2 linked regions of the Sporomusa termitida genome follow. Each later gene encodes a partner of the first gene's protein in a complex. Links are inferred from orthologs where the notes say so. Each region holds a gene or a part of one and is shown in the gene's direction. Other genes may lie near its edges.

The links.
Region 2: the proteins of dnaB (region 1) and dnaG are in contact, whole or in part, in a crystal structure (PDB 2R6A), measured with the Geobacillus stearothermophilus proteins. The link is inferred for Sporomusa termitida from one-to-one orthologs. Residues at the interface, in WP_033016901.1 of Geobacillus stearothermophilus: Ser13, Glu15, Ala16, Gln18, Glu91, Leu92, Asp94, Ala95, Val96, Pro97, Thr98, Ala99, Ala100, Asn101, Tyr104, Tyr105, Ile108; in WP_049624496.1 of Geobacillus stearothermophilus: Lys456, Leu457, Leu458, Pro459, Ala460, Asn463, Ala464, Leu467, Leu535, Leu536, Ile537, Ala538, Gln544, Glu545, Asp548, Tyr549, His552.

What each region holds. Positions count from the first base shown.
Region 1 is NZ_CP036259.1:4,785,030-4,795,420, reverse strand. Bases 7,473-10,285 are described here. They hold dnaB (replicative DNA helicase), read left to right. Parts: upstream 7,473-8,118; coding sequence 8,119-9,453; downstream 9,454-10,285. Other genes in these bases: trhA (PAQR family membrane homeostasis protein TrhA), read left to right, coding at 9,664-10,285; lonC (Lon family ATP-dependent protease), read left to right, coding at 7,473-8,036. In the rest of the region: SPTER_RS22170 (single-stranded DNA-binding protein), read left to right, coding at 1-140; rpsR (30S ribosomal protein S18), read left to right, coding at 162-392; SPTER_RS22160 (ATP-binding protein), read left to right, coding at 670-2,169; SPTER_RS22155 (MazG-like family protein), read left to right, coding at 2,324-2,632; SPTER_RS22150 (YybS family protein), read left to right, coding at 2,636-3,595; SPTER_RS22145 (DHH family phosphoesterase), read left to right, coding at 3,610-5,613; rplI (50S ribosomal protein L9), read left to right, coding at 5,573-6,019; more of lonC, read left to right, coding at 6,093-7,472; more of trhA, read left to right, coding at 10,286-10,293. UniProt on the Escherichia coli protein: The main replicative DNA helicase, it participates in initiation and elongation during chromosome replication. Travels ahead of the DNA replisome, separating dsDNA into templates for DNA synthesis.
Region 2 is NZ_CP036259.1:2,383,440-2,393,266, reverse strand. The notes cover bases 6,930-9,827. They hold dnaG (DNA primase), read left to right. Parts: upstream 6,930-7,421; coding sequence 7,422-9,233; downstream 9,234-9,827. Other genes in these bases: rpoD (RNA polymerase sigma factor RpoD), read left to right, coding at 9,290-9,827; SPTER_RS11125 (deoxyguanosinetriphosphate triphosphohydrolase), read left to right, coding at 6,930-7,020. In the rest of the region: SPTER_RS11155 (histidine kinase), read left to right, coding at 1-492; glyQ (glycine--tRNA ligase subunit alpha), read left to right, coding at 875-1,750; glyS (glycine--tRNA ligase subunit beta), read left to right, coding at 1,754-3,817; transcriptional regulator CcpN, read left to right, coding at 3,853-4,497; SPTER_RS11135 (pyruvate, water dikinase regulatory protein), read left to right, coding at 4,551-5,318; SPTER_RS11130 (LptA/OstA family protein), read right to left, coding at 5,363-5,848; more of SPTER_RS11125, read left to right, coding at 6,022-6,929. UniProt on the Escherichia coli protein: RNA polymerase that catalyzes the synthesis of short RNA molecules used as primers for DNA polymerase during DNA replication.

The sequences.
Region 1 (10,391 bases):
AGAAACGTCGCATCGCCGAAGTGGTAGCGCAGTCCATTGAATTCCTGGAACGTAAACAGGCGTCAACTGGTGACGCCGGGAATATAGATGTAAATTCGTTCGGCAAAGATGTCTTCCCTGAAGAGGAAATACCGTTTTAAAAGGGGGGTAAATGAATGGCTATGAAACGTGAAAGAGGCCGTAAACCTAAGAAAAAGGTTTGCAGCTTTTGTGTTGATAAAGTAACTTCTATCGATTATAAAGATCTTCCGAAACTGCGCCGGTACACCACTGAGCGGGGCAAAATCCTGCCGCGCCGCATTTCTGGTAATTGCGCCAAACATCAACGTCAGATGACGTTAGCTGTTAAACGCGCTCGTAATATCGCTCTTCTGCCGTTTACTGCAGAATAAAAAGGCGGGCATATTGTACCCTAAAGAGTAAGAAGCCTCTTCTATTTGGCTTCTTACTCTTTTTTTACCCATCAGAAGTTACAAAATTCAATGCTGGATCTAAGGGATAAGAAAAATCTATTGCCGGCGCCCTACGGGATTTGGCACAAGCCAAGTTTTTCTAACAAAAAGGAAATATGTTGAGTGCCATGGAATATATAGCCATGTCGAATGTTGGTGCAGGCTAGGCAAATGTAACAAGGCTGTCTGGCCGGCTGAGTACCGGGGGGGTAAATCTATGCAATATGGCAATTCAGCTGTATTACTGGAAAACATCAGCGATGGATACTTTGCTCTAGATACTAATTGGCGATTTACGTATGCTAATGCTAAAGCTCAAAAAATACTGCGAAAAACCTGGCAGGAACTCATTGGGCAGAATATTTATGTTGTGCTGGCAGCGGGACGGGGTCATCCTTTTTTGGACAAATATCAGGAGGCTGTAGCAACAGGGCAGGTGGTCGAAGCTGAATCATTTGTTGCAGAGTATAATAGTTGGCTGAAAAGCAGGGCCGTGCCCTATTCCGGTGGCCTACTTGTTTTTTGTCAGGATATAACTACCGAGAGGTACTTGCGGAGGTTGCCGGAGACCTTCAGCAGTATCAGAAACTCGTTAGAATGGATCACCGATATGGATCATTTCATTCAAATAATTATTACCTCCCTGGCAGCAGGTATGGATTGTCACTCGGCTGTGGGCTGCAGGCAAGAACAAGACCGTTGGCAGATAAGATATGTATATAATCAATCTCCGGATATTATTGGTGTTCCATTAACTGACAGTATTATACCACAATTAACAGCGGCAATTATTAGGCGGCAGCCGGTAGTATTTGAGCGTGAGGATAGTTTTGACGCCGCAGAAAGCGGCACTATCTGTGCCAGGGTCGCTACTCTGGTTATGCCATTATTCGTACGCGGCGACAGTACAATTGGTTGTTTAGTCTTTGACAATTCGCCGGCAGGTTTCAATGACGCTCAAATTGAGTTTTCCCAACAGGCGATGAAGTTTATAGAGTTACTATTAACTAATGCTTATGATATAACTGAGATTAAGATTATGGAGAAAGAGATGCAGCACCTGGACAGATTAAATCTGGTCGGTCAGTTGGCAGCCGGGATCAGCCACGAAGTCCGTAATCCAATGACAACTGTGCGGGGTTTTCTGCAAATGCTGATGAAGAAAGATGGCTGTCAGCAATATCAAGAATATTTCGAATTGATGATTAGCGAGCTGGATCGCGCCAATTCGATTATTTCCGAGTTTTTGTCAGTAGCTAAGCCCAGGCAGCAGGATTGCCGGGAAGCAAACATAAATAACATTATTCGGGCAATTGAACCATTACTGTCATCCGATGCGTTGGCTGCCGGCAAATATGTAGTGCTCGAACTGGGGGCTGTTCATAACCTGTACGTAGATGAAAAAGAGATTCGCCAGCTATTGCTGAATTTAGTACGGAATGGCCTGGAGGCTATGTCGGGAACAGGTACAATTATGGTTAGGACGTATGAAGAGAAAGAGCAAGTCATTTTGGTTGTACAAGATGAAGGCGAGGGGATTCCGAGCCATATTATCAATCGTTTAGGGACTCCCTTTTTAACTAGTAAGGCTAATGGTACCGGCCTGGGGTTAGCCGTATGTTATGGAATTGCCAGCAGGCATAATGCGCAAATTGACATTACTACCGGTTCAACCGGTACTACTGTGTATGTAAAGTTTAATAAAAAGCAGGTTTAAATTTTGCGAGACGTAATTTAGCAATTATAACATTTATCCTCTTATAGCAGGCCTCGGTTTTATACCAAGGCCTTCAATGATTTTCCTTAGCTGCCAAGAAGGAAATAATAGTGCCTCCTTAGAATATAATAGGATGGACTAAGGAGGGGGTTTAGTGTTCTCCCAAGAATCGGATATCTTGAGAAAGATTAGGCTAATTGAGGGATTAAAAGCTGATCTTTTGGCTGAAGTGGGTAAACTATATCAGGCGATGGCCCGCAATCAGCGGGAAGCTATCGGCGAAGCGCTGGCTCAGATTATTATTTCAGCCTACGTCTTAGGGCGCAGGTTAGGGATTGATTATCCAGAAATGGATGAGGCTGTAAATGCTAAGCTTGGGCACAATATAGACCAGGAACCTGAAGTTGAACGTTGGTTTGGAGATATGAGCGAATACCGCCGCCATCTCCGCCAGAAGAGGTGAAATATGCAAAAAACTCCAGTCAGACCGATCGTAGAAGGCGGAATACTTACCGCTGTTGCTATACTTTTTGCTCTGATCAGCGTCTATATACCTGTTATCGGAACTTTTGTCAACCTACTTTGGCCTGTTCCTATCGTACTTCTTGGGGTACGGCATGGATATAGATGGAGTATCCTGGCTGTTGTCGCAGCAGGCATCATAATTGCACTTCTCATGCATCCGCTAACTGCTGTTTCCGTCGTTGTAGGGTTTGGCCTAATTGGGATTGCCCTGGGTTTTGCGCTTCGGCAGGGTTTTTCACCTGCGAAAACGCTACTTTTAGGGGCGGCGGCGTCACTGGTGTCCAAAGCTGCGGTTATCGCGATTACGGCTGCGGTTATGGGTTTCAACCCGCTCAATCTGCAAACAGAGGCAATGGTTAAAGGTCTGGAGCAAGCGATTGAATTTTACCGCACTATGGGGATGAATGCGGAAAATCTGGCTCAGATGGAGGCTGCTATGCGGCCGATGATTGATCTTATGAAGATTATTTTACCTGCCGGGTTTGTATTGGCGGCTGTTGTGGATACCTTTCTTAACTTCCAAGTAGCTAAGGCTGTTTTAGGCAGGCTTGGTCATCGCGTTGAGCCATTTCCGCCGTTTCGCCACTGGACAGTGCCCCGAATTACCATATATGCTTTGGTGGTTTCGTTACTGGCTCTCTACTGGGGCCAGTCGCGGGAGTTTGAACTTTTATATAAGGCCGGTATGAATCTGCAGGTAATTGCTACCATGCTGCTGGCTGTTCAGGGATTGGCTGTCTTTTACTTCCTTGCCGATAAATACAATTTGTCAAGACTTGTACGAGGTATTATACTATTCTTGATCTTCTCTAACGGGATTTTCATGCAGGCCATTATTGTCGGCGGCGCGTTTGATCTGATTTTCGACTATCGTCAACTGCGTGCTCCGCGTTTGGAGTAACAGGAGGGATTAAAATGCCCCAGGGTCCATCATTCTGGTTTGACACCCGGCTTTATCTGGCTGTTACGGCAACTTTTTTGCTGATTATCGGTTATTATAACCCTTATGCCGCCGTGTTGGGGGCAGTCTTACTATACGCCCTCTATTTATATGGGCGGGAACGCTACTTTGCCCGTCAGAAAGCGGTTAACGACTATCTGGAGACAATTGGGCGCTGCGTTGATTCGGCAGCGGCCCAGGCATTTCAGAATCTGCCTCTGGCTATCGTGATCATTGATCAGCAGGGGATTATTGAATGGCGCAATCATTTGTTGGCCGAATGGGTCGCAGAATCAAGCGAGCCGGGTCAGTCGCTGGCTAGAATCTGGCCGTCGCTGCCAATTGAAAAATTGGCTGATAAAGACGGGCAGATTAGATTTGAGGCCGATAACCATCACTTTGATGTCATCTACCGCGCCGTTGACCAGGCCCGTACCGTGCTTTATATTGCCGATGTTACCGGACACGAGTCCGACAGGGTGGCAAGCTGCCAGATTCAGACGGTACTGGCCTATATCCAAATTGACAATTATGATGATGCATTGACCGGTTTAAGTGAAAGCCAGCGGACAACGATTTTAGGTGAAGTAAACCGGCTGCTGGCTGAATGGATTACCGAACTTGACGGATATCTCAAAAAATACAGTGAAGATACCTATATCGCAGTATTAAACCGCTGTGCCCTTGACCGGTTGATGACCGGGGATAAATTTGATATTTTAGACCGGATTCGTGGGATTCAGGCCGGTAATAAGATTCCGGTGACGTTAAGCCTTGGGGCAGCTACCGGGGAAAACTCGGTAGCCGAGCTTGGGCAGCGAGCTCAGGCTGGTCTGGACCTGGCTCTTAGCCGCGGCGGTGACCAGGCTGCTGTCAATATCAGCGGTAAGGTTCAGTTTTTTGGGGGCAAAGCTAAAGCGGTTGAGAAAAATACCCGGGTTAAAGCCCGTATTGTGGCTCAGGCTATCCGGGAACTCATTGATCAATCGGACAGTATTGTGGTGATGGGGCATACCGGGGAAGACTTTGACAGTCTGGGCGCAGCCCTGGGGGTTGCCAAAATGGTCCGTCACATGAAGAAACAGGTTCATATCGTTGTAAGTCAGCCCGGCGTGGCTGTTGATAAATTGTCAGAACTATTACTGGACTATGAAGAATATCGTGACTTGTTTATATCACCAATGCAGGCGGCCTTACTCGTTAATGCCAAAACTATGGTTTTTGTTGTAGATACACATCGTCCGGAACTGGCTGCAGCTCCCGACGTTTTAGCAAGAGCCGAGCGGACAGTTATTATTGACCACCACCGGCGGGCTGAGACTATTATTGGCAACACCCTGCTGGTATATCTGGAGCCGTCAGCTTCGTCTGCTAGTGAACTGGTTACCGAGCTTCTAGGTTACTTTGATGATAAACTGGAGCTGAACCGGTTAGAAGCGTCGGCACTGTATGCCGGTATCGTCGTTGACACGAAAAACTTTGCTGTTCAGACAGGCGTGCGAACCTTTGAGGCGGCTTCTTATCTCCGTCGGGCCGGTGCGGACCCGGCTTTGGTCCGGCATCTGTTCCGGGTTGATTTTGAAACAATGAAAAACCGGGCCGCTATTATTGAAAATACGGATATGCCGCACGAAGGCGTCGTTATCGCCATTTGTCCGGCCGATGTTAAAAACGCGCAGGTGGCAGCGGCGCAAACCGCCGATATGCTGCTTAATATTGAAGGTGTGCGTGTAAGCTTTGTGTTATTTAAAACTGAGGAAGGTATTGGGATCAGTGCGCGGTCGCATGGCGATATTAATGTGCAGGTAATCCTGGAACAGCTGGGGGGCGGCGGCCATCAGTCAGTCGCTGGCGCCAAAGTCAAAAATGCCACAACGGATGAGGTTAAAGCTAAACTTATTGATATAGTAGATAATTACATAAAGGAGAGTGGAACACATGAAAGTAATTCTACAGCAAGAAGTGAAAAAACTCGGTAAAAAAGGTGAAATCTTGGAAGTAGCCGAGGGTTATGCCCGTAATTATTTATTGCCGCAAAAACTGGCCATTCCGGCCACTGTAAATAACGTTATCACAGCCACGCAGCAAAAGGCATCACAGGAACGCAAAAAAGAGCGGATCCTGGATGAAGCCAAACTGCTGGCTGCGCAAATGGCTAAAATAACTGTTGCCATTCCGGTAAGAATGGGCGAGGGCGGCCGGCTTTTTGGTTCAGTGACGGCCAAGGACATTGCCGATGCCTTGGCCACCCAGCATAAACTTGAGATTGATAAGCGTAAAATTGAGCTTAAAGATGCACTCAAGTCACTGGGGACATTTACTGTACCGATTAAGCTGCATCAGGAAGTTGGTACCCAGATTCAAGTAATAGTAAAGCCGGAGTAAAGACCGGATGAACCTTCCCGACACTCTACCGGTCCCGGCTTTCAAACCGTAAAATAGAAAGGTATTTAATACAATGAAAGATTTTTTTAACAAACTGGTACGCAGTAGCAGCCGGGAACGTGCTGCTAGCGGTCTCGGCAATCAGGAAGATCAACTTAAGCGCCAAGTAGCTGCCTTGTACGGCTTGTACACCGGTGTTATGGGCGCAGAAAAAGTTGTACTCAAAGCGGGCAAACTGGGAGCTCTGGAACTTATGCGCTCCACGGAGTTGCCTGAGCGGGTTCTGGCATTGCAGAAGCTGGTGTTTGAAGATCCGACAATTGATACGTTGCCACCAAGCCAGGATATTCCGGGAATTTTAGGGGAGATAGAGGAAGAATTGGCTGACCTGTGCGCCCGGCGCACTTTAGAAGAACGCATCGAAAAGAAAATTGCTGAAAAGATGGAAGAACGTCATCAGGAATATGTGCAGGAAATCCGCCTGCAGGTTATAAAAGAAGAAAGCGATGCAAACGCCGAAAACCCGCAGACGCTTAAAAAGTTCGCTTTGCTGGAAAAACTGGAGAACCGCAAATTAACCCGATCCGCTATGGCTCTGCTGCGGCCGGCTACTCTCGACGAGATTGTCGGTCAGGAGCGGGCGGTTGAAGCCCTCCGAGCCAAATTGGCCTCACCATATCCTCAGCATCTCATTTTGTATGGACCGCCAGGGGTTGGTAAAACGACGGCTGCCCGCCTCGTGCTGGAAGAAGCCAAGAAACTGAGAAATACCCCGTTTGCCCAGGATGCCCCGTTTGTCGAGGTCGATGGCACAACCCTCCGCTGGGACCCGCGTGATGTTACTAATCCGCTGTTAGGATCGGTACATGATCCTATTTACCAGGGCGCTCGCCGTGATCTGGCAGAAAGTGGTGTACCTGAACCCAAGCCCGGTTTGGCAACAGATGCTACCGGCGGCATATTGTTTATTGATGAAATCGGTGAGATGGACCCCATGCTGCAGAATAAACTGCTAAAGGTCCTTGAAGATAAGCGGGTCTTTTTTGACTCTGCCTATTATGATCCTTCCGATGCCAGTGTGCCCAAATATATTAAAAAACTGTTTGAAGAGGGCGCACCAGCCGACTTTGTCTTAATTGGTGCAACTACCCGTGAGGCTGGTGATATTACCCCGGCGATACGCTCGCGTTGTGCTGAGATATATTTCGAACCACTGACCCCTAAGCATATTGAGGAAATCGTCTATAATGCGGCTCTCAAACTGCAAGTTGCCATTGAGCCGGAAGTGCCGCATCTTATCAGTGATTATACTATTGAAGGCCGCAAGGCTGTGAATATCCTGTCTGATGCTTATAGCATGGCTCTGCTGCGGACTGGCAATGATCAAGAGCCTGTTAGCATCAGCAGTGAGGATGTATACCGGGTGGCGCAAGTCAGCCGTCTGTCCCCTTATGTTAATCGTAAGGCATCGGTTACCCATGAAGTCGGCAGGGTATTCGGCCTTGGCGTAAGCGGATACCTTGGTTCAGTACTTGAGATTGAGGCTGTCGCCTTCCCGGCCGAAAAAGGCAAAGGCAGCATCCGGTTCAACGATACCGCCGGCAGTATGGCCAAAGACTCTGTATTTAATGCTGCCGCTGTTGTCAGAAAGCTAACAGGCCACGAATTGGCCAGTTATGATTTGCATGTTAACATTATCGGTGGTGGCCGCATTGATGGCCCGTCAGCCGGTACCGCTATATTATCGGCCATTATTTCATCAATTACCGGCAAGCCAATCCGTCAGGATGTTGCTATTACCGGTGAAATTTCCATCCAGGGCCGGGTTAAGGCCGTGGGCGGTGTTTTTGAAAAAGCCTATGGAGCCAAACAGGCGGGAATTGTTACGATGATTATTCCCCACGAAAATAAAACAGATATTCCGGAAGGCCACTTGGGGCTGGATATCCGTCCAGTTACTACCGTAGAAGAGGCGTTGGCTATACTTTTTGACGAAACTCAGGCAGCCAGCGCGTAAACAGTAAGAGAGTTTGCCGCGCTTTGCTTTCAGGACGACTTCGCCTGGGCCGGCGCGGCATTTAAGTGAGGGAGAAGAATACATGATTGACCGCGTTCCGCCCCAAAACGTAGAAGCCGAGCAATCGGTGCTTGGCGCCATGATGATTGAACGCGAGGCTATTTCTAAGGTTTCGGAAATCATAAGGCCGGAGGATTTTTATCGGGAAGCCCATCGACTTATCTATAAAGCAATGCTGGAGCTTTTTAATAAAAACGATGCGGTTGATCTAGTAACCGTGGTAGAGGTATTGCGGCGGGACGAAAAGCTGGAGCCTGCCGGTGGCATAGCCTATGTCTCGGCTTTGGCCAACAGTGTTCCAACTGCTGCCAATGTAATGTATCATGCCCGGATTGTTGAGGAGAAAGCGCTGTTACGCAATCTGATCAATACTGCTACCCATGTAGCCGGGATGGGGTATGAGGCCAATGAAGAAGTCGCCGTCATTATGGACAAGGCTGAAAAAATGATTTTGGAGGTATCCAGCCGCAAAGCCGGGCAGGAGTTTGCTTCCATTAAAAACATTATTTTTGATGTTTTTGACAAAGTATCTGAACTGTATTCCTCTAAAGGCGGTATTACCGGCTTGTCTACCGGTTTTAAAGACCTGGATAAACTGACCTCAGGCCTGCAGCCATCAGACTTGATCCTGATTGCCGCCCGCCCCAGTATGGGTAAGACCGCATTTGTTCTCAATATTGCGCAAAACATTGCCATTAAGGAAAAACAATCAGTTGCTTTTTTCAGTCTGGAAATGTCCAAGGAGCAACTGGTGCAGCGCATGCTGTGTGCTGAAGCACCGATCGATGCCCAGCGTCTCCGGATTGGTGAATTAGAAAACAATGATTGGGATAAGCTGGTCCGGGCTGCCGACCGCCTGGCTGCAGCCCCGATTTTTATTGATGATACTGCCGGTATTACTGTAATGGAGATGCGTTCCAAGGCGCGGCGGCTTAAAATTGAACATGATTTAAAGCTCATTATTATTGATTACCTGCAACTGATGCAGGGCAGTGTCGGCAGCTCCCGCAGTGAAAACCGCCAGCAGGAAATATCAGAGATCTCCCGTTCCCTGAAAGCACTGGCCCGTGAACTTAAAGTGCCGGTAATTGCTTTATCGCAGCTGAGCCGGGGTGTAGAATCCCGGCAGGTAAAAAAACCAATGCTGAGTGATCTCCGGGAATCAGGTTCACTTGAGCAAGATGCTGATATTGTTGCTTTCATCTATCGCGAAGATTATTATGAACCTGAGACTGAGCGCAAAAATATCACCGACATAATAGTAGCTAAGCACCGGAACGGTCCTGTTGATAGTATTCAACTCTTTTTCCATAAGCAGTTTACGAAGTTTAGTGATTTATCTAAGCTGCCCGGATAAGCCGGGGCCCGGCAACTAGCTGCAAAGCAGCCCGCCGGGCTGCTTTTTTTTGCCCCGGCAGAATTCGAAAGTATTCAATTATAAAGGGCATAAACCCTGGTAAATGGCGAATGCTATTGGAATGGAAGAATTAACGTATTTCCAATATGCCGGCAGGGCTTTATAATGAAGGTAGGGGCTTTACAAAAAATCCGAGACAGGAGAGCGAAAATGGAAGAGAGATTGAATGCGGTAACACATGGTATCGGTACTGCAATGGCTGTTGGCGGGCTTGTGGTACTTATTGCGGCAGCTCAGTTATACGGTACTGTTTGGCATCTGGTCAGCTTCAGCATATATGGGGTTTCATTAGTTCTGTTGTATCTTGCTTCAACACTTTATCACAGCTTCACTGATGAAAAACTTAAATATATTTTTAAAATTGCCGATCATGCTGCGATTTATTTGTTAATTGCCGGTACATATACGCCGTTTACGCTGGTTGTACTGCACGGTGCGCTGGGCTGGACGGTGTTCGGCGTGATCTGGGGACTGGCTTTAGTCGGCATTTTTTACAAAATATTCTATGCCGGGAGATTTAAAATTTTGTCCACGATATGCTACCTGATTATGGGGTGGCTGATGGTTATCTGCATAAAGCCGCTGATACTCATTTTGCCAACAATGGGAATCGGCTGGCTGCTGGCCGGTGGACTCTTGTATACAGTCGGGGCTGGCGTTTATCTCTGGCGCAGATTGCCCTATAATCATGCAGTTTGGCATATATTTGTTCTTGCTGGGAGTATATGCCATTTTGTGGCTGTCTTCTTTTATATCCTTCCCATTCCCATTAGCTCATGAAAGAAGCCGCGCTGCATGCAGCGCGGCTTTCTTCCGGGGATCCTCAGGCAGGATAAGTAAAAATACTTTTTAGATTATTTATGGTTGGATCTATTAAG
Region 2 (9,827 bases), 2.4 Mb from region 1 along the record:
AATCCCGAAGGAAGCAGATTGTTTTGTGTGGCACCATTAACAGAGGGAACTCTTCGCCGTGGCGGGGAAATACTGCATTGTGTGAATGCCAAAAACGGCTGTGGCTCTTCCGCCAACTGTGAAAACTGTATTCTTAGAGCCACTGCTTTGTTAGCTATTAATGGACAAACTGTTTCCCGGCAGAAAGGTAAATTTGTAACCGGCAAGGATGGTAAGTTAACAGAATTTACTTTACAGGTAACAGCCGCGCCGCTTGTGTACAAACAATACAAGATAGCCATTTTGATTATTGAAGATATATCGCTAATTACGGAGCTTTCCGGGCTTATTCCAATTTGCTCATCCTGCCATAATATTCGTGATGAAAACGGGGAATGGGTTACTATCTCAAAATATATACGGGAACATTCTGAGGCAGAATTGACCCATGATTATTGTCCTGACTGCACACGGCAGCTGCTGAATAAGCGAGTGACAGCCAAATCGCCGTAAATACAAGGGAGCCTCTTGATTTTCCTGTGTTTCCATGATAAAATTTTGAACATTGGATACTATAGCTAATAGCACTGTTATATCTTGTAAATCGATTAAGTAAGGCAATGCGGGAATAAGTAACCTTCAGCACAGCGAGCCGGGGATAGTGTAAGCCTGGTAATCAAAAGGTGAAAGGCCTTCCCAAGCTGCAGGAGGAAATGGCGAGGCTGATACTACACCCAGAATCAGTCCCGGCAGAGTAAAACCTGTAATACATTAAGGCGGGCCGCTGATAACGGCCAATCAGGGTGGAACCGCGGGAACAGCATCTCGTCCCTGTAACTTGAAGATAAGTTACTGTGGCGGGATGTTTTTATTTTTAATAAGGAGGTCAAACAATATGACATTCCAGGAGATAATCCTGACACTGCAAAATTTTTGGGCACAACAGAATTGTATAATCCAGCAGCCTTATGATGTGGAAAAAGGGGCAGGAACAATGAATCCGGCTACATTTTTACGGGCCCTGGGACCGGAACCGTGGAATGTGGCTTATATTGAGCCTTCGCGCCGCCCGGCCGACGGCCGATATGGTGATAATCCCAACCGCCTGTTTCAGCATCATCAATATCAAGTGATTATGAAACCGTCCCCAGCCAATATTCAAGAATTATATCTGGCCAGTTTGGCTGGGCTGGGAATTGATCCGGCCAAACATGATATCCGCTTTGTTGAGGATAATTGGGAATCCCCGACCCTTGGCGCCTGGGGCTTAGGCTGGGAAGTATGGCTGGACGGTATGGAGATTACTCAATTTACCTATTTCCAGCAGGTGGGCAGTATTGATGTCAAACCGGTATCTGTGGAAATTACCTATGGCCTGGAACGGCTGGCCATGTATATCCAGGAAAGAGAAAATGTATTTGATATTGAATGGATAAATGGTATTTCTTATGGTGACATTTTTCACCGCAATGAAGTTGAACAATCTTATTATAATTTTGAAATCGCCGATACTGGCTTACTGTTTACATTATTTGATCTGTACGAAAAAGAAGCGATCCGGGTGATTGAATTAGGCTATGTGCTGCCGGCATATGATTATGTGTTAAAGTGTTCTCACAGCTTTAACCTGCTTGGTGCCCGGGGCGCGATCAGCGTTAGTGAACGGACCGGCTTTATTGGCAGAGTACGGAACCTGGCCAGACTGTGTGCTCAAGGTTACCTGGAGCAGCGTGAGAAGCTGGGTTATCCGCTCCTGAAGGGAGGCAAGTAAACCATGACCAAAGATTTATTGTTAGAAATCGGAACAGAAGAAATTCCTGCAAAATTTATGCCAGGGGCATTAGTGCAGCTGGAAAACACGGCAATAGCAAAGCTGGCCGCCCTCAGGATAAGCCACGCCGAAGTCAGGGCTGTTGGTACACCCCGCCGGCTGGCTGTTATTGTTAAAGCAGTTGCTGCCAGTCAAACCGATAAAAATAGTGAGAATAAAGGTCCGGCCGTTAAAATTGCTTTTGACCAAAATGGGGCGCCGACCAGGGCGGCATTAGGTTTTGCCCGGGGGCAGGGGGTTGATCCGGCGGAACTTGTCGTCAGGGATGGTTATATTTATGCTATTGTTCAGGAAACAGGGCGGCCGGTGACAGAGCTCCTGCCAGGGCTTTTGACTGATCTGGTCACCAGCCTGTCCTTTCCCAAAAACATGCGCTGGGGCGAGCTTGACATGCGTTTTGTCCGCCCGATTCGCTGGCTAGTGGCATTGCTTGGCAGTGAGGTTATTCCTTGTACACTGCCGGGAGTTCGTGCCGGCCGGATTACACGGGGGCATCGTTTTCTGGGTGAGGCCACGGTAACAATAAATTCAGTTGCTGAATACACCAACCGGCTCAGTGAGAACTTTGTTATGGTTGATCAGGACGTGCGGCGGCGTGTTATTAAAGAGCAAATTGAAAAGTTAGCCATAAGCCATGGCGGAGCAGCAACGATTGATGAAGAGTTGTTGGCGGAAGTGGTCTATCTTGTAGAATATCCGACAGCCCTATATGGCAATTTTGAGGACCAATATCTCAGTTTGCCGCCGGAAGCCATCATTACGCCGATGCGTGAGCATCAGCGCTATTTTCCGGTTACCGGCAGAGACGGCAAATTGCTGCCCCTGTTTATTACGGTCAGAAACGGCGGCCCTGAGCATATTGATATTGTTCGCCACGGCAATGAGCGGGTGCTTAAAGCCAGGCTGGCAGATGCCAGGTTCTTTTTTGAAGAGGATCAAAAAGTTCCTCTGGCCGAACGGGTGGAAAAGCTTAAGACCATTGTGTTCCAGGATGGCTTGGGCACAATTCATGATAAGGTATTGCGTTTAGAGCAGCTGGCTGCCGGAATCGGGCATATGCTCGCCATTAGCCCAAGCGAGCTTATGATTGTAAACCGCAGTGCCCATTTAGCCAAAGCCGATTTAGTGACAGGCATGGTCAATGAATTTACCGAGTTACAGGGAGTCATGGGCCGGGAATACGCGCTGCGCAGCGGTGAATCACAAGCTGTGGCCGCCGCCGTATTTGAGCATTATCTGCCGCGGTTCGCCGGCGACCAGTTGCCACAGACAACCGCCGGCCGGTTAATCAGTATCGCCGACAAGGTTGATAATATTGTGGCCACTTTTAGCCGGGGGCTTGTGCCGACAGGCTCGCAGGATCCATATGCGTTACGGCGGCAGGCACTTGGTATCGTAAATATTTTTATAGATGCCAAGGTTCATATATCTTTGGCGGCGATAACGGAAACAGCCATGAACCTGCTGGGGATTACCGGCAGTGAACGCAGAACAAAACTGTTGGCAGACTTGCTGGAATTTTTCCGGCTGCGAATTAAAAACATTCTGGCCGATGATGGGTTGAGATATGATTTGATTGATGCTGTACTGGCGGCCGGGATTGATGATATTTACGATACCTGGCTGCGGGCTAAGGCAATGGCGGCAGCAGGTGAGACCAGGGCAATGCAAAAAGCTGTTCAGGCGCTGGTACGGGTAGGTAATTTAGCAAAAAATGCCGGTTCTCAGACTGTGGATCCCGGCTTGTTTACGACCGAGGCTGAGCATGTTTTGTATAAAGCCTATGTAGAAGCGTATAATGAAATCAGGCAGTATGAACAAGAAAAAAATTACCCGGGTATCCTTAACCGGCTTGCGGCTTTGGCTGCACCCATTGATGGCTTTTTTAGTGCAGTTATGGTAATGGTTGAAGATGAGGCTGTAAAAAATAACCGCCTGGCCTTACTCCAAGCGATAGCCGGTCTGGCGGGCCATACTGCCGATATAGCAAAAATTATTGTTGTTTAATGTATATGATGCTGAAATAAGAGGGGGGGCTGTTATTGGGATTATCGCCGCGACAAGAGAAAATTGCTGAGATGGTCAGGACTCTGGGGCCTATTACCGGTGAACAGATCGCCGAACGTCTTAATGTAACCCGTGCGGCCCTCAGGCCTGATTTAGCTATCCTGGTAATGTCAGGTATGGTTGATGCCCGTCCTAAAGTAGGCTACTTTTATACCGGTAAAACTGCCAGTAACCTGCTTACCGAACAAGTGAGCCGGCTAAAGGTGCAGGATGTACAGTCAGTACCTGTTGTTGTGACTGCAGGCACCAGTGCCTATGATGCTGTTGTTACTATGTTTCTTGAAGATGTTGGTTCGGTGTTTGTCGTGGAATCAGGGGGGATTTTAGCCGGTGTAGTATCCCGCAAAGATGTGCTAAAGGTAGCTATGGGGGGAAGTGACCTTCATAAGCTGCCGGTCAAGGTGTTGATGACGCCAATGCCAAAAATTATTGTAACATCGCCGGATGAATCTGTTTTAACAGCTGCCAAGAAAATCATCGATAATGAAGTGGACAGTCTGCCGGTTGTTTCATTAAGCAGTCAGGGAAAAACCTATGAAGTCATCGGGCGGCTTACGAAAACTAATATTGCCAGGTTATTTGTTGAGCTTGGCGAGGGAAGAGGAGGGGAACTATTATAGCTAACTTGCCGGTTATCTATGCATTGTCAGATTCTCTCGGCGAAACGGCCGAGATGGTGGCCCGGGCTACGGCCAGCCAGTTTAATAGCGGGGATTTTGATATTATTAGAGTCCCGTATATCACCTCGGTGGAACAGATCACCGAAACCGTGCGGGAAGCGGAAAACCATAACTGCGTTATCTGCCACACTTTGGTTTCTTCTGATTTGCGTGATGCATTGCTGGAACAGGCACAGGCCCATAATATCCCTACAATTGATATCATGGGTCCCATGATTCATGCCGTGCAAACAGTTACCGGCATGAATCCGCGCCTTAAACCTGGCTTAATCCATAAACTGGATCAGGAATATTTTAAGCGGGTAGAAGCTGTTGAATTTGCCGTCAAATATGATGATGGCAAAAATCCTTTGGGTCTTTTAAAAGCCGATATTGTCATTATCGGTGTATCGCGCACTTCGAAAACCCCGCTTAGTATGTATTTAGCCCATAAGAAGGTTAAAGTTGCGAATGTTCCGCTGGTGCCGGAGGCGCCTTTGCCGCAAGAGCTTTTCCAGGTGCCGCCACATCACATTGTCGGGCTGATTATCGATAAATTTAAGCTTAATGAAATTCGCAGTGAACGCCTGAAAACCATGGGGCTGGCGCCTAATGCCAGCTATGCCAATATTGGGCGGATCCATGAAGAACTTGATTATGCCCGTTCGATTATGCGCCGGCTCGATTGTCCGGTCATTGATGTGTCAAACAAGGCGATTGAAGAGACGGCTAACCGGATATTGGAAATAGTGCAAAAAAACAAACTGGCAAAGTGTAAATAAAAAAACAGTCCTGGCAACGCTTTGGTTCATGCCAGGGCTGTTTATTATAAAAAACTATCTGTATCAACATTATAGCTTACAGAATCGGCGGTCCACTTGCGGTTGCCTTGAGTGACCCGAACATTGCCGTCAAAAACAGCGACTTTGGAGCGCCAGTTAAAATCGGCCTTATCAGCACTAATGATGAGGCCTGACCGGGACAGGTTTACCCCACCGTCAATTTTGGCCTGAGACCTGGAACCATAGACGTAAACACTGTCACCGGTAAAGTGGATATCCCGCTGCTGTACCGTTATGCCGCCTGTGCCCCAGACTTCAAGCGTGGCTGGGTTTACTCTGGCGTGGCTGGCGGTAATAATCCGGTTTCTTACTTTGATATAAACATTGCCATTTAAAATATATTGGCCTGACTTGATATCAAAGTATGTATGATCAGCAGTGATAACAGGTTTGGCAGCTGAAGCAATACCTGTAGACAGAATAAACACTAAAAGAGTGGATAATATGATCAATATTTTATTAACCTTCATTTGATTCACTCCTTTCTTACATTATTATAGCAAACTATATAAGAAAATGTCTCTGGCAAAATATGCAGCAATCCGCCGTTTGGCCTGAATGTCAGTCACTAAGGCCGGTTAGCTACCAAATAAAGGGGAATAATGTTATAATACTAGTATTATAAGGAAGGGGGCTTGCCGGTATGAACGTACGTGAACGTATCGAAGAGCAGGAGTTTAAAATTCTGTCAAAATATGCTGCCAAAAGTCATAATGCCATACGGGACAGGGAAGAAGAAATGTGCGACTTCCGTACCTCTTTTCAGCGTGACCGTGACCGGATCATACACAGCAAGTCCTTTCGGCGTCTTAAACATAAAACCCAGGTATACATATCTCCCGGCGACCATTATCGCATGCGCATGACCCACAGCTTGGAAGTCGCCCAGATCTCCCGGACAATCGCCCGCGGTTTGATGCTGAATGAAGATCTAACCGAGGCAATTGCGGTAGGCCATGATGTAGGCCATACTCCGTTCGGCCATGCCGGCGAGTACGCATTACGGGATCTTATCGGTCATTATAATCATAATGAACAAAGCCTGCGGGTCGTAGAATATCTCGAACGGGGCGGCCAGGGACTCAACCTGACTGCTGAGGTAAAAGACGGTATTTTAAATCATACCGGCAATAATACCCCGTTTACACTGGAGGGAAAAATCGTGCGCAGCGGCGATCGTATTGCCTATCTGTGCCACGACTATGATGATGGTATCCGCGCCGGTATGCTAAAACCGGAACATCTGCCATTATCAGTCAGTAAAGTGCTGGGTACAAATCCTTCCCATATGATAACAGTGATGGTATCAGATATTATTACCGCGTCTGAAGGCAGGAACGAAATAATTATATCCCCGCGGGTCCAGGCGGCCATGCATGAGTTTAGGGAGTTTATGTTTAAAAAAATCTACCACTCCGATGAACTTGAACCTGACCGGAAAAAAGCCAAATACATTGTCAGTAAGCTATTTGACTACTATATCAACAACCCTGGCAGCCTGCCTCAGGAATTTTTGGAACGTGAAGAACAGTGGGGCCTGCAAACGGTTGTAGTGGATTATATTGCCGGTCTAACCGATTTGTATGCCATTAAACAATTTGAGAAATTATTCATTCCCGCGACCTGGGGGCTATCGAGATAGTTTGCAGAGCTTAAACGAAAGCTCTGTTTTTTTGCTCCCCATCAGAATTTATACAATTCAATACTTAATCTAAGGGATAAGAAAAATCTTTACCCTAGAGGGCACAGGCGGCTTCTGTCGGCGTCCTAAGGACTTGATACAAGCCAAGTTTTTCTAATGAGCAAAAATGTTCTCCCTTGTCAAGATCTAAAAGAGGAATTTTGTCATTTATATTGAATAATAATTATTAAATTAAAAGATGATAAGAAAGGCTTTGTAAACAACTTTTATGACTTGCAATCCTTCTGGCAGGAATATTTGTCTTAATGTAGAATAAAGTCAAAGCTTGGAACTATTTGCATATTTCCAGACCCACAAAAACAAACGCAGGGAATTGCCATTGCCAGGATAAGGTGAATTTTATGAAAGATGCAGTTTTCGATGATTTTCTCGACAGATTGCGGTCAGAGAGTGATATTATCGGCGTGGTGTCCGATTATGTATCACTAAAAAAGAAGGGGAAAAATTATTGGGGCTGCTGCCCCTTCCATCACGAGAAGACGCCATCTTTTTCAGTTACTCCTGATAAAGGTTTTTTCTATTGTTTTGGCTGTCAGACCGGAGGCAATGTTTTCAATTTTTTAATGAAGGTTGAGAATATTACCTTTATCGAAGCCGTAAGATTACTGGCGGGAAAAATGAATATTCCTTTGCCGGAAAAAGAGAAATCGCCACGTGAGCAAGCCCGTGACCAGGAGCTTGCGAAAATATATCAGGTCAACGAGCTGGCCAGAGATTTTTTTCATGCCTGCCTGACGAAAACTAATTATGGCAAAGCAGCCCGTGAATATTTAACTAACCGGGGTATAACGGCCGCAATGATTGATTTCTTTAAACTGGGGTTTGCTCCGCCGGCATGGGATAGACTGTCATTAACCTTCTGTGAACGTGGTATACCCCTTACTATATTACTGAAAGCAGGCTTATCGGCGGCCCGCACTTCCGGCGATGGGGTATATGACCGGTTTCGCAGTCGGATCATGTTTCCGATAACTGATGTGCGGGGGCGTATCGTTGGTTTTGGGGGCAGGGTTCTGGACGATAGTCAGCCCAAGTACCTCAACTCACCCGAGACGGAAATTTTTAACAAGCGGCAGGTCTTATTTGGCTTTGAGCACGCCTATAAGCATATCCGTGACTCCGGCCAGGTTATTATTGTCGAAGGCTATATGGATGTTATCACCCTTTACAGTCAGGGGATTAAAAATGTAGTAGCATCCTTGGGCACCGCTTTCACATCTGAACAAGCCAGAAATCTTATTAAACTTAACGCCGAGCTGTTGTTTTCTTATGACAGTGATGCGGCCGGGCAAAATGCTACCGTTCGTGCCCTGGAAACGGTTAAGGCCCTGGGAGCAGCCATTAAAATTGTGTCCGTACCTGATGGTAAAGATCCTGATGAATTTATCAGGAAACATGGCGCCGCTGCTTTTAATAATCTGCTTACTTCGGCGCAACCGCTATTGGATTACCAACTCGACCGGGCTTTGAAATCGGGTGATTATTCTACAGTACAAGGAAAAATTGCTGTTGTCGGTAAATTAGTGCCTGTTTTGGCGGAAGCCGATAACTCAGTTGAGGTAAACGCTCATATTACCCGTTTATCTCAGATACTCTCAGTTGATGAAAATGCTTTACGCAGCGAGATAACAAAGTATATCGTTCAACTCAAAAAGGATAAAAATGTAAAAAAAGGGAAAACTATAAATATTGCCCTCTTGTATAAGCAGATTCCTCCCGCCGCCCTGCAGGCGGAACGACAGCTTATCAGGCTGTTGTGCGATGATTTAACGCTTATTCCTTATGTTCTGTCTAAGATTTCACCACAAGAAATACAAGGCATACTCCAGCAAGAGATTATTAAATTTATATTTACTGCGTATAATATGGAAAAAAATATAACACAGGCGACAATCCATGCCGGTGTAGATACCCTAACTGAAAAAGCAAAGACTGAGTTTTCACATATTATGTTAATGGATATACAATTTGATGATGTGGTCAAATTTCTTGAAGACTGTATTAAAACCATCCGGTTGGCACATCTGACCGCACTGTATGAACAACACCGGCTAATGGCCGATGAATTAGAACGCATGGGGGATAGTAGCTTTCTGCAGGAATTGGCGGAAAGTCAGCGAATTAAACATGAAATTAGCAAATTACATCACTAATAGTCAAGTACTGTATGCTTTATTACCGTCAACTGCCAGAGGAAGGGGGGAAAACTATGGCCGATAAGAAAAGTACTTCAGGTGAGCAAGTCAATGAACTTTTACACAAGGGTAAAAAACGTGGTGTACTCACGTATTCTGAAATTATGGATACCATGCAGACTGAAGATATGAGCCCTGATGAAATTGATGATATGTATGAAATTTTTAGTAATAAAGGCATTGAGATTGTTGACGAAGTTCCGGATGTTGAACTGATTGAAGGCCCAGACCTGTCTGAGATTGAATCGACGGCCGAAGAAGTAGATATAGATCTCACCATTCCTGAAGGCATTAGTATTGATGACCCTGTGCGCATGTACCTTAAAGAGATAGGCCGGGTACCACTTTTAACTGCTGACGAGGAGATTAAACTGGCCAAACGTATGGAGCAAGGGGATGAGGAGGCTAAACGCCGTCTGGCTGAGGCAAACTTAAGGCTGGTAGTCAGTATTGCCAAACGTTATGTTGGGCGTGGTATGCTGTTTTTGGATCTGATTCAGGAAGGTAATCTTGGCTTAATCAAAGCAGTGGAGAAATTTGATTATAACAAGG